Pseudophaeobacter arcticus DSM 23566: one gene and its partner. The main gene of each other region encodes a partner of the protein of the gene in region 2 in a complex. Links are inferred from orthologs where the notes say so. Each region holds a gene or a part of one and is shown on either strand. Other genes may lie near its edges.

The links.
Region 1: the proteins of ARCT_RS0120695 (region 2) and dapF are in contact, whole or in part, in a solved structure (PDB 5YGU), measured with the Escherichia coli proteins. The link is inferred for Pseudophaeobacter arcticus DSM 23566 from one-to-one orthologs.

What each region holds. Positions count from the first base shown.
Region 1 is NZ_KI421507.1:3,868,113-3,875,436, forward strand. The notes cover bases 2,337-5,275. They hold dapF (diaminopimelate epimerase), read right to left. Parts: upstream 4,257-5,275; coding sequence 3,417-4,256; downstream 2,337-3,416. Other genes in these bases: mtaB (tRNA (N(6)-L-threonylcarbamoyladenosine(37)-C(2))-methylthiotransferase MtaB), read right to left, coding at 2,337-3,415; ARCT_RS0123230 (substrate-binding periplasmic protein), read right to left, coding at 4,756-5,275. In the rest of the region: petB (cytochrome b), read left to right, coding at 1-1,081; ARCT_RS0123210 (cytochrome c1), read left to right, coding at 1,099-1,998; more of mtaB, read right to left, coding at 2,159-2,336; more of ARCT_RS0123230, read right to left, coding at 5,276-5,469; ARCT_RS0123235 (3'-5' exonuclease), read right to left, coding at 5,616-6,224; ARCT_RS0123245 (thiamine pyrophosphate-dependent enzyme), read left to right, coding at 6,680-7,324. UniProt on the Escherichia coli protein: Involved in the succinylase branch of the L-lysine biosynthesis and in the biosynthesis of the pentapeptide incorporated in the peptidoglycan moiety. Catalyzes the stereoinversion of LL-2,6-diaminopimelate (L,L-DAP) to meso-diaminopimelate (meso-DAP).
Region 2 is NZ_KI421507.1:3,355,930-3,363,274, forward strand. Bases 3,000-5,959 are described here. They hold ARCT_RS0120695 (RNA pyrophosphohydrolase), read right to left. Parts: upstream 4,741-5,959; coding sequence 4,258-4,740; downstream 3,000-4,257. Other genes in these bases: ARCT_RS0120685 (MarR family winged helix-turn-helix transcriptional regulator), read right to left, coding at 3,000-3,129; ARCT_RS0120690 (EamA family transporter), read left to right, coding at 3,215-4,087; ARCT_RS0120700 (NADPH-dependent 2,4-dienoyl-CoA reductase), read left to right, coding at 4,909-5,959. Outside these bases: ARCT_RS0120670 (methylated-DNA--[protein]-cysteine S-methyltransferase), read right to left, coding at 1-560; nth (endonuclease III), read left to right, coding at 824-1,468; ARCT_RS0120680 (adenosine kinase), read left to right, coding at 1,465-2,454; more of ARCT_RS0120685, read right to left, coding at 2,635-2,999; more of ARCT_RS0120700, read left to right, coding at 5,960-6,936; ARCT_RS0120705 (antibiotic biosynthesis monooxygenase family protein), read right to left, coding at 7,116-7,345. UniProt on the Escherichia coli protein: Master regulator of 5'-end-dependent mRNA decay.

The DNA of each region.
Region 1 (7,324 bases), 510 kb from region 2 along the record:
GCGCGACGTGAATGGCGGCCATATGCTGCGCTATCTGCACGCAAACGGCGCCTCGCTGTTCTTTGTGGCTGTTTACATCCACATCTTCCGTGGCCTGTTCTACGGCTCTTACAAGGCCCCGCGTGAGATCACCTGGATCATCGGCATGATCATCTATCTGTTGATGATGGCCACCGGTTTCATGGGCTATGTTCTGCCCTGGGGGCAGATGTCCTTCTGGGGTGCGACCGTGATCACCGGCCTGTTTGGTGCCATTCCTTTTGTGGGTGACGCGCTGCAGACATTCCTGCTGGGCGGACCTGCGGTGGATAACGCCACGCTGAACCGTTTCTTCTCGCTGCACTACCTGCTGCCTTTCGTCATCGCCGCGCTGGTTGTGGTCCATATCTGGGCCTTCCACACCACTGGCAACAACAACCCAACCGGTGTTGACGTGCGCAAGGGCTCGAAAGAGGACGTCAAAAAAGACACCCTGCCGTTCTGGCCCTATTTTGTGATCAAGGATTTCCTTGGTCTGGCCATTGTTCTGGTGATCTTCTGGGCCATCGTCGGCTTTATGCCAAACTACCTGGGCCACCCGGATAACTACCTCGAGGCCAACCCGCTGGTGACGCCGTCGCATATCGTTCCTGAATGGTACTTCCTGCCTTTCTACGCGATCCTGCGGGCCTTCACCTCTGAAGTCTGGGTTGTTCAGATTGCCTCCTTCGTGACCGGTGGCATCGTTGACGCCAAGTTCTTTGGGGTTCTGGCGATGTTTGGCGCGATCGCCGTGATGGCGCTGGTGCCCTGGCTGGACACCAGCCGGGTGCGGTCGGGTCGCTATCGTCCGATGTTCAAGTGGTGGTTCTACCTGCTGATCTTTGACTTCTTTGCCCTGATGTGGCTGGGTGCGATGCCGGCGGAAGAGCCCTATGCATCGTTCTCGCTGATCGCATCGGCCTATTGGTTCGGCTACTTCCTGGTGATCCTGCCCATCCTGGGTGTCATCGAGAAGCCACTGGCAGAGCCTGCTACAATTGAAGAAGATTTCGACGCTCACTATGGCGGGAAATCCGACGCAGCCACTCCTGCCGAGTAAGAGAAGGACAGCTACCAATGTTGAAGAAACTCGCAATCGGTGCCGCCTTCGCTCTGGCCCTTGCCCCTGTCGCATCTCATGCGGCAGGCGGTCATGGCCACGTCGAGGACTTCCAGTTCTCGTTTGAGGGACCATTTGGCGCCTATGATCAAAATCAGCTGCAGCGCGGCTTGCAGATCTACACCGAAGTCTGCTCTGCCTGTCACGGGCTGAAGTTTGTGCCACTGCGCACCCTTGGCGACGAAGGTGGCCCTGCGCTGCCTGCCGATCAGGTGCGTGCCTATGCGGCTGAGAACTTTACCGTCTATGACCCGGAACTGGACGAGGATGTACCTGCCAAGCCAGTTAACCACTTCCCAGCCAATACCTCTGCTGGTGCCCCTGACCTGAGCCTTATGGCCAAGGCACGCGCCGGTTTCCACGGTCCCTATGGGTCTGGTATAAACCAGCTGTTCAAAGGGATCGGTGGCGCGGAATACATCGCCTCGCTGATCAGCGGCTATGAAGAAGCGCCTGACTGTGCGCCAGAAGATTTTACCGGCTATTACAACACGGCGTTTGCTGCTGGCGGATATCCTGACGAATGTAAGATCTACAAGGAAACCGAAGTAACTAACGACGACGGTTCGGTCACGATTGAGCGCAAGGAAGTTGGACGGTTGGCTGTTGGCAGCTGGATCGGCATGGCGCCTCCGCTGTCAGATGAGCAGGTTGAATTTGCTGATGGCCATGACAACACCGTGCATCACATGGCGCAGGATGTTGCGGCTTTCCTGATGTGGACCGCCGAACCCAAGATGATGGCCCGCAAGCAAAGCGGTTTTGTCGGGGTGCTGATCCTGACCGTTCTGTCGGTTCTGCTTTATCTGACCAACAAACAGCTCTGGGCGCCGCACAAGGGTAAAAAATCCGCCTGATAGGCTGATTTCACCAGACATAAATAGGCCCCTGCAAGTCACCTTGCGGGGGCCTTTTTGTTTGGTCGGGCGGCTGGCGGGCGCAGGGGCGCTGCCCCTCTGGGCGTGACCGCCCATTCACCCCGAGGTATTTTCAGCAAGATGAAAAGTGCTGCGGGCGTCAGGCGGTGAGATGGATTCCATCGATACCGAGGATGTGGGTGGCGATGATTTTGCCTTCGGTCTGGGGCCTGGAGAATTTCACTTCGGTGAACTGTTCGGTCCGACCCATGTGGGGGTTTTCCATCAAGACCTGATGGGTTTTGCCAATCTGCGCGGCAAGGTGTTGCTGGACCTGGGCGTCGCCAGCGGCACGCAGGCGGGCCGCACGGGCTTTGATGGTATTGCCATTGATCTGTTTGGGGATCTTGGCAGCCGGGGTTCCCTCTCGTTTGGAATAGGGGAAGACGTGCAACCAGGTGAGGTTGCAGTCTTCGACCAGCTGCAGCGAGTTTTCAAAATGCGCTTCGGTCTCGGTTGGGAAGCCGGCAATGATATCTGCGCCAAAGGTCATATCGGGGCGCAGGCGCCGGGCCTCTTCGCAAAAGCGGATGGCATCGTCGCGCAGATGGCGCCGGGCCATGCGTTTGAGAATCATATCGTCGCCATGTTGCAATGACAGATGCAGATGCGGCATCAGCCGCGGTTCTGTGGCGATGGCCTGCATCAGGTTGTCATCCACCTCGATCGAATCGATGGAGGAGATCCGCAGGCGCGGCAGGTCTGGCACCAGCTTGAGGATGCGCATCACCAGATCGCCGAGTTTGGGGTGCGCGGGCAGATCGGCGCCCCAACTGGTGAGGTCAACGCCGGTCAACACTACCTCGTTGTAGCCCTTATCCACCAGCCGTTTGATCTGATCCACCACAACGCCGGCCGGGACCGAGCGGGAATTGCCGCGGCCATAGGGGATAATACAGAAGGTGCAGCGGTGGTCGCAGCCATTTTGCACCTGCACATAGGCGCGGCTACGGGTGCCAAAGCCGTCGATCAAATGGCCGGCGGTCTCGGTCACCGACATGATGTCATCGACCTGGACTTTTTCGGTCTCACCGATGAAATTGGCGGCCATGCCGTTCCAGGTTTCCGGCTGCATTTTTTCGGTATTGCCAATGACCGTGTCGACCTCTGGCATCTGGGCAAAGGTTTCCGGTTCGGTCTGGGCGGCGCAGCCGGTAACCACGATGCGGGCCTGTGGGTTGTCGCGGCGCAGGCGGCGGATTTCCTGGCGGGATTTGCGCACCGCCTCTGCGGTCACTGCGCAGGTATTCACCACCACCAGATCTTCCAGGCCTGCGGCCTGAGACAGTTCTTTCATTGCCTCGGTCTCGTAGGCGTTGAGACGGCAGCCGAGTGTGGTGAACTTTGGCGCTGACATGTCAGAGACTTTCGAGAAAAGCGGTGGTGAAACTGCCGGTAAAGACATGCATGGTCGGGCCGGTCATCCAGACGCCATCGTCGCGCCAGTCGATCCAGAGTGTGCCGCCGTCCAGATCAATCTGGACCCTGCGCCCCGTCAGGCCGCGTCGTGCGGCGGCTACGGCGGTGGCACAGGAGGAAGAGCCAGAGGCCAGGGTGACGCCCACACCGCGTTCCCAGACGCGCATACGGACGTGATCGGGGCCAATAAGTTGGGCGACCTGCACGTTGGTACGTTGCGGGTACAGCGGGTGGTGTTCATGGCGTGGGCCAAATTCGGCCAGCGGAATCAAATCCGCGTCTTCGACAAAGAAGGTGCAATGCGGATTGCCCATGCCAGTGGCGGTTGGGGCGCCTTCGATGGGAAGTTCGAGAGTATCCATCGCTTCGCTCAGGGGGATTTCATCCCAGATCAGTTGTGGCTGCCCCATATTGACCGATGTCAGCCCATCACCGGCATCGCGGGCAAAGAGATCACCGCGATCAGTGGTGAGGTGCAGATCGGTCTTGCCGCTTTCCTCCATCAGATGGCGGGCAATGCAGCGGGTGGCATTGCCGCAGGCCGCCGAGGTGGAGCCATCGGCATTGTAAAAGGTGAGATGTGCATCCCCAGCACCCTGCTCAATCAGCGCCAGCTGGTCAAAGCCAACGCCAAATTGACGATGGGCGATTCCCCGTGCCAGGGCGGGGGTGATCGCCAGCTTTCGCGCACGCGCATCAACAACGACAAAATCGTTGCCAAGCCCATGCATCTTCATGAAGGGAAATTGGGGATCTGGATACATACTCATACCGGGCATATAGACCTGCGATGAAAATGAATCCAGTCTGTGACGTATAAAGTTCAAAAAAGGGCTTGACCCCTTACCCTGCTAACCGTAGACAGCCGCCAATCGGGACGGCAAGAACGACACGGACTTGTCAGACGATAGCAAATTAAGTGCTTGATCAACTTAGACAAACCACTTAAGCAGCGATTATAAAGTGGGCCGTTAGCTCAGCTGGTAGAGCAACTGACTTTTAATCAGTAGGTCGATGGTTCGAACCCATCACGGCTCACCACTTTATCAAAGCCTTAGGCGGAAACGCCTGAGGCTTTCTCCGTTTTGGGATATCTTTTTTGGAATATCTTTGGGGACACATGGGGACATTTTGTGTGGTCCCAGTTTTCACTGCACGCGGCTTTGAATTCCTGCCTTCTTTTAATGGCGGATTGGAAAAAGCGACATAGCCTTCCGTGGGAAGGCGTGAAAAGCCCGGGACTTGGGCTTTTCACGTTTCAAATAGGCAAGGCGCCGCTTAAAACGCGGCGTTGAACTGGTCCCGCAAGGCGCGGCCTGCGTCTGAGTTTTTAAAGCAGATATGAAGCCCGTGTTCGGCCAATAGGGTCGTATTGAACTCCAGTTGCTCAGCAAGCGCGGGCATTCCGGCAAGCAGATGCGCCATGACTTCGCGGTCGATCACAGCGGCATCAATGCGTCCGGCTGCAACTTTTTTGAGGTTCGCGTCATCGGCTGCCACTTCCTGGGTTTGGATTTCCCCATTGGCGACCATGGTGTCAAAACGCGCTTCGTTCAGATAGCCGGAAACCACACCAATGGTGTAATTGGTCAGGTCACTATGGTCAGACCAGGTGATCGGCGCGTCGACGCGCTGCGCAAAGCCAACTGGGCTGGTGCCAAAGGATTTCGAATAGAGGCAACGTGCGCCGCCTTTGTCGGCATCATCCGCTTCGGAGTAATATTCAGGGTAGACGCCAAGCCATGCCGGGTCTTTTGCGGCCAGGTTCACGGCGCGGTTCCAGGGAAAGACCTGCACGGTGGCATCAATGCCAATGCTGTTGAGAATCTCGACAACGCGATCGGTGCTGGTTCCAGAGCTATCTGCATTCACATAAGGGGGCCATTCCAATGTGGTGAGTTTCACAGCTTGGGCCACTGTTTGTGACGCCATAACGGACGTGCCACACACAACTGCCGCCGCCAGGGCCGACATTTTACCAAATAGTTTCATTCATTTCTCCGCGGGTTTTACCCAATTTGGGCATTCAGTTCCGGGATTAACTTTATCGGGCTGGCCTAAATTTCTGGTAAATTCCGCTGCTGAGCGCTCTGGCGAGGGTTGGAGCCTGGGAAAATGGCTGGCAAGGCCTCTGCGCCCTATGGCAGTTGAAGCGGTAGGCTGAACTGTGCCTTGCGGGCTGTGCCGCTGATCCTGTCAAAGCTCTGACCCAACTGACCTTCGGCCAGCAGTACCACCTCGGCGGCGGCACGGGCATCCTCGCCAGCGTCGTGGTGGCGAAACGAGAGCCCCAGTTGCCGCTTTAGGTTGGCCAGCCCGTGCCCGCCGTTGCCTTTGAATTCAGGCCAGGCCCGCCGCGCAATTTTGACGCTGTCGCTCCAGCTCAGATCTGCATTGGGAAGGCGATAGGCGCGGCAGGCGGCCGAGATGGCTTTGCTGTCAAAACCGCTGTGCTGAACCAGATGATGCAGTTGCAACAGGGGTTTGAGCTGGCCCCAGGCCTCGGGAAAACTGGGGGCGGTGGCGACGGTCTCTGCGCTGATGCCGTGCAATTCGGTATTGAAGGGGGCAAAGCTCTGTTCGGGGTTCACATAGGTGGTGAAGGTCTCAATATGGTTGTCGCTGCGCACACAGGCGATGCCGATCTGGCAGATGCTGGCGCTGTCACGGCTGGCTGTTTCCACGTCCAGCGCGATGAACCGAAAGGGGCCTGCGGGCAGGGTTGAGGGGGGTGACTGACCTGCCATCTCAACTGGCCTCATCTCTGCCAGGGCAACTGGTGAGCAGCGACAGCGGGGGGTTACGCATCAGATCCTTCGCCAAGACCAGCTGCCCCGCCTTTTTCCAAAAGGTCGTGAGAGCATTGTCGACAAGGGTGGTACGGAAAGGCGATCTGGCGCGGGGCATTTTGGTCCTGGTTTTGGAAGGGGTGTTCCGAAGGCATTTTCTCACCCTGATCTTAAGGTCGGGGCTGACTCATGCCTACGCGTTTTTGTGACAAAAAGAAATTCGCCACCGTCCATGGCACGGAGATGGCCCCCTATATCGAGCTATATCAAGGAGGGCGCGGGGGCGCGCCAAGCTCTAAGCGGTTTTTTTCGCCAGACCCATGCCGAAACCTCATGAGTTGGGCTGTTAATCTCATTGGAATTCATGTCTGTTCTGCCGGATAACAGGGGCAGAACAGACAAAGGGATTGCCAATGGACCGCGCTCAGATCGTGCATCAAAACTTCCTGGACCGGGTTGGTACTGGCGCCCTGCCGCAGGGCGCGGCGCCCTTGGTTGGGCTGGCCCCTGAGCAGGCCGTGGGGATCTACCGGGCCCAGGTGCTGAGCCGGGCGTTGGATATTACCAGCCGGTCCATGCAAAAGGCGGGGCAGGGGTTTTATACCATCGGCTCGTCAGGGCATGAGGGCATGGCGGCGGTTGCGCGGGCGCTGCGCCCTGATGATATGGCGTTTTTGCATTACCGCGATGCGGCCTTTCAGATCTCCCGCGCCGATCAGGTGCCGGGTCAGCGCATCGCCTGGGATATGCTCCTCTCTTTTGCCTGCTCTTGCGAGGATCCAACCTCGGGTGGGCGGCATAAGGTGCTGGGCTCCAGGGCGCTGATGATCCCGCCGCAGACCTCAACCATCGCCAGCCACCTGCCCAAGGCGGTAGGTGCTGCCTATTCCATCGGCGCTGCCAAACGCCATGCGCCCGAGCATAAGATCATGCGCGACGACAGCATTGTCATGTGCTCCTTTGGCGATGCCTCCGCCAATCACTCCACTGCGCAGGGGGCGATCAACACGGCTGGCTGGACCTCGGTGCAGTCAACGCCGCTGCCGCTGTTGTTTGTC
Region 2 (7,345 bases):
GTTTCCCCTTTTTGCGCAAAGGCCGCATCCACCAGCGGCTTCAGCGCCATGGGATCTTCAACAAAATCGGCCTGCGGCCAGCGGCTGCGCATATCCGCCAGGGTTGGCTCGGCCCCTGTTTCAGCGGCAAAGCCCAAACCACAAATCCCTTTTTGCGTGCCCATCACCAGCGCCAGCCCAAAGGGACTGTCAAACCAACCCCAGAGAATTTCCAGCCCGGCGCCTTTGCGGGCATATTCGCCGGGGCTCATCGCTTCCCAGCGCACAAAGAGATCATGCAGCCTGCCGGATCCGGACAAACCAACCGCATGCGCGGTTTCCAGCGTGGAAAACCGATCCCGCAGCAGGTTTTTTGCGTGTCCAAGCCGCAGATATTGCTGATATCGCTTGGGGGAGACCCCCACCCAGGCGGAAAACAGGCGTTGGAAATGTGCCGGGCTCATGTCCATGCATTTCGCCAGCTCTTCCAGCGACAGGTTATCGCCACCCGCATCAATCAGGTCGATGGCGCGGCGCATGACGCCATAGTGGTAACTTTGCTCGCTTGCCTGCATGTTCATGTCGGGCCCTTCTCGTGTCTGTCTGGCTCGTATCTGCCTGGCCGCCGTCTGCCTGGCCGCTGTCTGCCTGATCTGACCATAGTGCCTAGAGGCCCCGGCCAGCGACCCGAAACTTGCGAAAATCTCTGCCTTCCCCCCCGGCGCAGCCCAGGCCAAGCTTTTGATGCAGCGCTGTGGCCAAAGAACAAGCCGGAAAGCCCTTGTAAACCGCGTCGGCGCTTTGGCATTGCGGGGTGTTGGGCAAAACGGCAATAAGTCGGCTTATGGCAAAGCAACTCGATTATCATACCATCCGCGAGATCTTTTCGCGATTTCAGGCAGCAGAACCAGAGCCCAAGGGCGAATTGGAGCATGTCAATGTCTACACGCTGGTGGTGGCCGTGGCCCTGTCAGCGCAGGCAACCGATGCAGGTGTAAACAAAGCCACCCGCGCGCTGTTCAAAATCGCGGATACCCCGCAAAAGATGCTGGATCTCGGCCTTGAAGGCGTCACCGAACATATCAAAACCATTGGCCTGTTTCGCCAGAAGGCCAAGAATGTGATCAAGCTCAGCCAGATCCTGGTGGATGACTATGACGGCGAAGTTCCAAACTCCCGCGCGGCGCTACAGTCCCTGCCCGGCGTTGGCCGCAAGACCGCCAATGTGGTTTTGAACATGTGGTGGCACCAGCCCGCGCAGGCCGTCGATACCCATATCTTTCGCGTCGGCAACCGCTCTGGCATAGCCCCTGGCAAGGATGTCGATGCGGTGGAGCGCGCCGTTGAGGACAATATTCCCGCTGATTTTCAGCAACATGCACATCATTGGCTGATCCTGCATGGGCGCTATCACTGCAAGGCGCGCAAGCCGCTGTGTGGCACCTGCCTGATCCGCGATCTCTGTCAATATGAGGACAAGAACCTATGAAAACCTACCAAATCGTTGGCATCGGCAATGCGGTTGTCGACGTCATCTCGCAAAGTGATGACAGTTTTCTGGCCCATATGGGCATCGAAAAAGGCATCATGCAGCTGATCGAGCGGGAACGGGGCGAAGTGCTGTATGGCGCCATGGAAAACCGGGTGCAGACCCCCGGTGGATCGGTCGCCAATACCATCGCTGGCGCCGGGGCTCTGGGCCTGGACGCGGCCTTTATTGGTCGGGTACATGACGACGCGCTGGGTCACTTTTATGCCAATGCGATGAACGAAGACGGCGTTGATTTTGTGAACCCACCCGTTGCGGGCGGCGAGCTGCCGACCTCGCGATCAATGATCTTTGTGTCGCCGGATGGCGAACGCTCAATGAACACCTATCTTGGCATTTCCTCCGAGCTGGGCAGCGCCGATGTGCCAAACGAGGTGGCGGGCAGCGCCCAGATCATGTTCCTGGAAGGCTATCTGTTTGACAAGGACAAGGGCAAATCCGCCTTTATGGAAGCCGCACGGGATTGCCGCCAGGGCGGGGGCAAATCCGGTATCGCCATATCGGATCCCTTCTGTGTTGAACGGCACCGGGCGGATTTTCTGGCGTTGATCGAGCATGATCTGGATTTTGTCATCGGCAACGAAGACGAGATCAAATCGCTGTTTGAGACCGATGACCTGGAAGTGGGCCTGGCCAAAACCGCGGCGATTTGCCCGCTGGTGGTCTGCACCCGCTCTGGCGATGGCGTCACCGTGATCAGCGGTGAGACCCGACTGGACGTCCCGGTCACCAAGATAGTTCCCCTGGATGCAACAGGGGCCGGCGATCAGTTTGCTGCCGGGTTCCTGTTTGGTCTCGCCAAGGGCCGTGACCTGGAGACCTGCGCCAAGATTGGCAATATCTGCGCTGCAGAGGTCATCAGCCATATCGGACCACGCCCCGAGAGCAATATGCTGGATCTGCTCCGCGAGGCCGGCCTGCTGTAACCACGGCACTTGGATTTTTCACCAAGCGAGCTCTCCCGCCCGTCGCCCCTCTCGCCGGAGGCGGGAGGGCTCCCGTTGGGCCCAGCGCGGGGTGGCAAAGCCACCCCGCGCCCTGGCGCTCTTTTCTTCCAAGGTCTTGTCTTCCAGGATCTTGGCCCAAATCACACAGCCGGGCGCGCCCTAGCCTCCTGATTTGTCCACCGCCGCCTGCGCCCGAGACAGCAAGATTTTGAAGGCTGAACGCTCTTCCTTGGGCATTGCGGCCAGCAGGCGCTCCTGCGTTGCGACATGTTCCTCCACAACCTGGTCAATCAAAGCCAGGCCTTCGGCGCTGAGTTCGATCAGAAAACTGCGGCTGTCTTGGGGGTTGATTTGGCGCAGCACCAGACCTTCGGCTTCGAGCCGGGAAATCCGGTTGGTCATGGTGCCAGAGGCGACCATGGTTGCCTTGAGCAAATCCCCCGGTGAAAGCCGATAGGGCGCGCCCGAGCGGCGCAGGGTGGCCAGCACGTCAAATTTGGCCGCATTCAGGCCAAACCGCGCAAAGGTTGCCTGCATCCCCTCCTGATAAGCAAGATAAAGCCGGGCAACCCGGCCAATAATCCCCATGGCGCTCACATCCAGGTCGGGCCGTTCGCGTGCCCATTGGCCGGTAATGAAATCCACATGCTCCATGCACATAGCCTGTTCAAAAATTTATCTTGATGTCAAGACAAACCCAGATATCTTGACATCAAGATAAACTCAGGAGACTTAGGATATGGCCCGTTTGGATTTGTTTCTCACTGCGCTCGCCCCCGCCATTTGGGGCAGCAGCTATATCGTGACGACCAGCCTGCTGCCGGGGCAATCACCGCTCTTGGTGGCGCTGTTACGCGCCCTGCCCGCCGGGCTGATCCTGCTGCTCATTGTTCGCCAGTTGCCGCCCCTTGCCTGGATCCCAAAGCTGCTGGTGCTGGCGGCGCTCAACTTCTCGCTGTTTTGGACCCTGCTCTTTGTCTCCGCCTATCGGCTCCCGGGGGGCGTGGCGGCAACGCTGGGTGCGGCGCAGCCATTGTTGGTGGTGTTTTTCTCGGCCTATGCCCTGCAAACGCCAATTCGGCCCACCGCCCTGCTGGCTGCAGGGCTCAGCATCGTTGGCGTCGCCCTGCTGGTGCTGACCCCGGCGGCAGCTCTTGATTTCTGGGGCGTTTTGGCTGGTCTGGGTGGCGCGATATCCATGGCCGCAGGGGTAGTTTTGACCCGCAAATGGCAGCCACCGGTGCCCCCGCTCACCTTTACCGCCTGGCAATTGACGGCCGGCGGGCTGCTCCTGATCCCCTTTGCCGCCCCAAGCCTGGAAGGCCTGCCCCTGCTGACTGGCGGCAACCTCGTCGGCCTAGCCTATATGAGCCTGATCGGTGGCGCCCTGACCTATATCCTCTGGTTTCGCGGATTGGCCCGGATCGAGCCTGCCAAGGTGTCGCTCCTGGGGGTCCTGAGCCCGCTCTCGGCCGTGCTGTTGGGGTGGAGCGTTCTGGGCGAAAGCCTTTCCCCGATGCAGATCACAGGCGCGGCCCTGGCCTTGTTTAGTCTCTGGCTGGGGCAATCAAACCTGCGCTTTCGCCGCCCCAAGGCGAGAGCAGCCTCGTAACTGGCAGGACTGGGGTCAGCTGGATTACAGGGCGGCACAGGATCGCGCAGGATCGCACAGGATTGCGCTGGCAGGCAAAATTACCTCTCGCACACCGGTGCCATGACAGGAAAAGACCCCCCAACGCCCGCAGACCTAACCCCATCCTTTGGTGTTTGAACCTCTGATGCTCAAAAATGCGCCTCAAATTCCTGAACCACGCGGGCGTAGACCTCGCGCTTGAAGGGGACGATCTTTTCCACCAGCTGATCCACCGGCTGCCAGCACCAAGCCGAAAATTCCGGGTGCTCGGTCTCGATATTGATCTGTTCGTCACGACCAAGAAAGCGCATCAGATACCATTTCTGTTCCTGGCCGCGATATTTACCGCCCCAGAACTTTGGCACCACGTCATGCGGCAGTTCATAGGGCAGCCAGCCGTCGCTTTCGGCGATGATTTCAACCAGATCCTGGGTCACTCCGGTTTCTTCCTCCAGCTCGCGCAGGGCCGCAAGGCGGGCGTCTTCGCCCCGGTCGATCCCACCTTGCGGCATTTGCCAGGCCTCCTGAAACCGGTCTTTGCGCTGCGCCACAAAGACCTCGTTTTTGGCATTGATCAGCATGATACCGACATTGGGGCGATAGGGCAGCTTTGCGATCTCTTGCGGCGTCATCTGGGGGTCCTTGGCTAGGGGCGGCGTTCAAAGGTGCCGATGCGGGAAAGTGATTTCCCCCCTTTAGACCCGGTGTCGCCGGGGCAGGCAAGGGGGTGACGCCGCGTTGAGACGTGACAAGCCCGTGCGCGCAGGGCAGTTTTGTCCATAACGACAAGGGAGAGTGTCATGACTGCGTACCCAAATCTTCTGGCGCCGCTGGATCTTGGATTTACCACACTGAAAAACCGTGTGCTGATGGGCTCTATGCACACCGGTCTGGAAGAAACCAAGGACTGGAACCGGGTGGCGGAATTCTACGCGGAACGTGCCCGCGGCGATGTTGGGCTGATGGTCACCGGCGGCATTGGCCCCAACCTTGAAGGCTCGGTCCTGCCTGGGGCCTCGATGATGACCACGGACGAGGAGGTCGCCAGCCACGCCATTGTCACCAAACGCGTGCATGAGGCCGGTGGCAAGATCGCCATGCAGATCCTGCATGCGGGCCGGTATTCCTACGGTCCCAAATGTGTCGCCCCCAGCCCGGTGAAATCGCCGATCTCTCCCTTCCCGCCCAATGAGCTGGACGAAGAAGGTATTGAGAAGCAGATCGCAGATATCGTCAATGCGGCCGTGCTTGCCCAGCAAGCGGGCTATGACGGGGTGGAGATCATGGGGTCTGAGGGTTATTTTCTCAACCAGTTCCTGGTCACCCATACCAACAAGCGCACCGACCGCTGGGGCGGATCTTATGAAAACCGCATGCGGCTGCCCATTGAGGTGGTGCGTCGCACCCGCGAGGCGGTTGGGACCAACTTCATTATCATTTATCGTCTGTCGATGATCGACCTGGTGCCCAATGGCTCGACCCATGATGAGGTGGTGCAACTGGCCCAAGAGATAGAAAAGGCCGGTGCCACCATCATCAACACCGGCATTGGCTGGCACGAAGCGCGCATTCCAACAATCGCCACATCCGTTCCGCGCGCGGCCTTTGCCTGGGTCACCAAGAAACTGATGGGCAAGGTCTCGATCCCGGTGATCACCTCGAACCGGATCAACACGCCAGAAGTGGGCGAAGAGGTGCTGGCCACCGGCTGCGCCGATATGGTGTCAATGGCGCGACCGATGTTGGCGGATGCGCATTTTGTTGCCAAGGCCAAGGCCGGCAAGGGCAATCAGATTGCTCCCTGCATAGGCTGCAATCAGGCCTGTCTCGACCATACCTTTGGCGGCAAGCTGACCTCATGCCTGGTCAACCCCATGGCCTGCCACGAGACCGAGCTGGTGCTTGGCAAGGCAGATGTCGTCAAATCCGTGGCGATTGTGGGCGCCGGTCCTGCCGGGTTGTCAACTGCACTGGCCGCAGCCGAGCGCGGTCACCGGGTTACCCTCTTTGATAGGGCGGATGAGATCGGCGGCCAGCTCAACATGGCAAAACAGGTGCCCGGCAAGGAAGAATTCTGGGGCTTTGTCGATTGGTATCGCACCATGGTGTCCGAGGCCGGGATCACCCTGGAACTGGGGCGCGACGTCTCGGTTGCGGATCTCAGCGGCTATGACGAGGTGATCATCGCCACCGGCGTCATCCCGCGCGACCCGGCCATTCCCGGCCAGGACCGGCCCGAAGTACTGAGCTACATCGACGTGCTGCGCCACAAGAAACCCGTCGGCAAGAGGGTTGCGGTGATTGGCGCTGGCGGCATTGGCTTTGATATCAGCGAATACCTGCTGCACGAGGGCAAAAGCCCAACCAAAGACCTGCCGCTTTGGATGAAAGAATGGGGTGTTGCCGACCCGGCAGAGCATCGCTCTGGCCTTGCTCCCGAGGGCCCGCAACCCGAGGCCCCTGCCCGTGAAGTCACCCTGTTGCAACGCAAGGCCCAGGCCCATGGCAAAGGCCTGGGCAAAACCACCGGCTGGATCCACCGGGCCACGCTGAAAATGAAAGGTGTGAACTTTGTTGGCGGCGTGAACTACGAACGTATCGACGACGAGGGGCTGCATGTCAGCTTTGGCGAGGCGCGCGAAAACCCTAGCGTGATTGCAGCGGATACCTTTGTGCTCTGCGCCGGACAGGTATCTGACCGAAGCCTTGCAGACGCACTAGAGGCCAAAGGGGTGCCCTGCCATGTCATCGGTGGCGCCGATGTTGCCGCAGAGCTGGATGCAAAACGCGCCATCAATCAGGGAACCCGATTGGCCGCCACTCTCTAGGCCTTTGGACCCCCTTTAGGGCCAAACCCTCCCGCGCCCGCAGATGTCCTGGCAAAGCCAGGCCACCTTCCGTGCGACCTTGGGGGTAGCGCCGCGCGCATCGCGCGCGGCGCTACCCCCAACGGGAGGCGGCTTTGCCAAAAGCCAACGACGGGCGGGAGAAGCCCCTTTTCGGGGCGTCAAATCGCTTGGTTGGCGGCTTGGCTATCCTGTGGAGCCTCATGACGGTCCCGCATGCCATAGTCGCGCAAGACCTCTGCCACCTTGAGACGGTAGTCTGCAAAAATACCACCCCGGCCTTTGGTCTGTGCGGCGCGATGCTGTGTCAATTGCCGCCAATCCTGCACCGCCTGTTCATCGCGAAAGAAGGACAGGGACAGCAGCTTGTTCGGCTGGCTGAGGCTTTGGA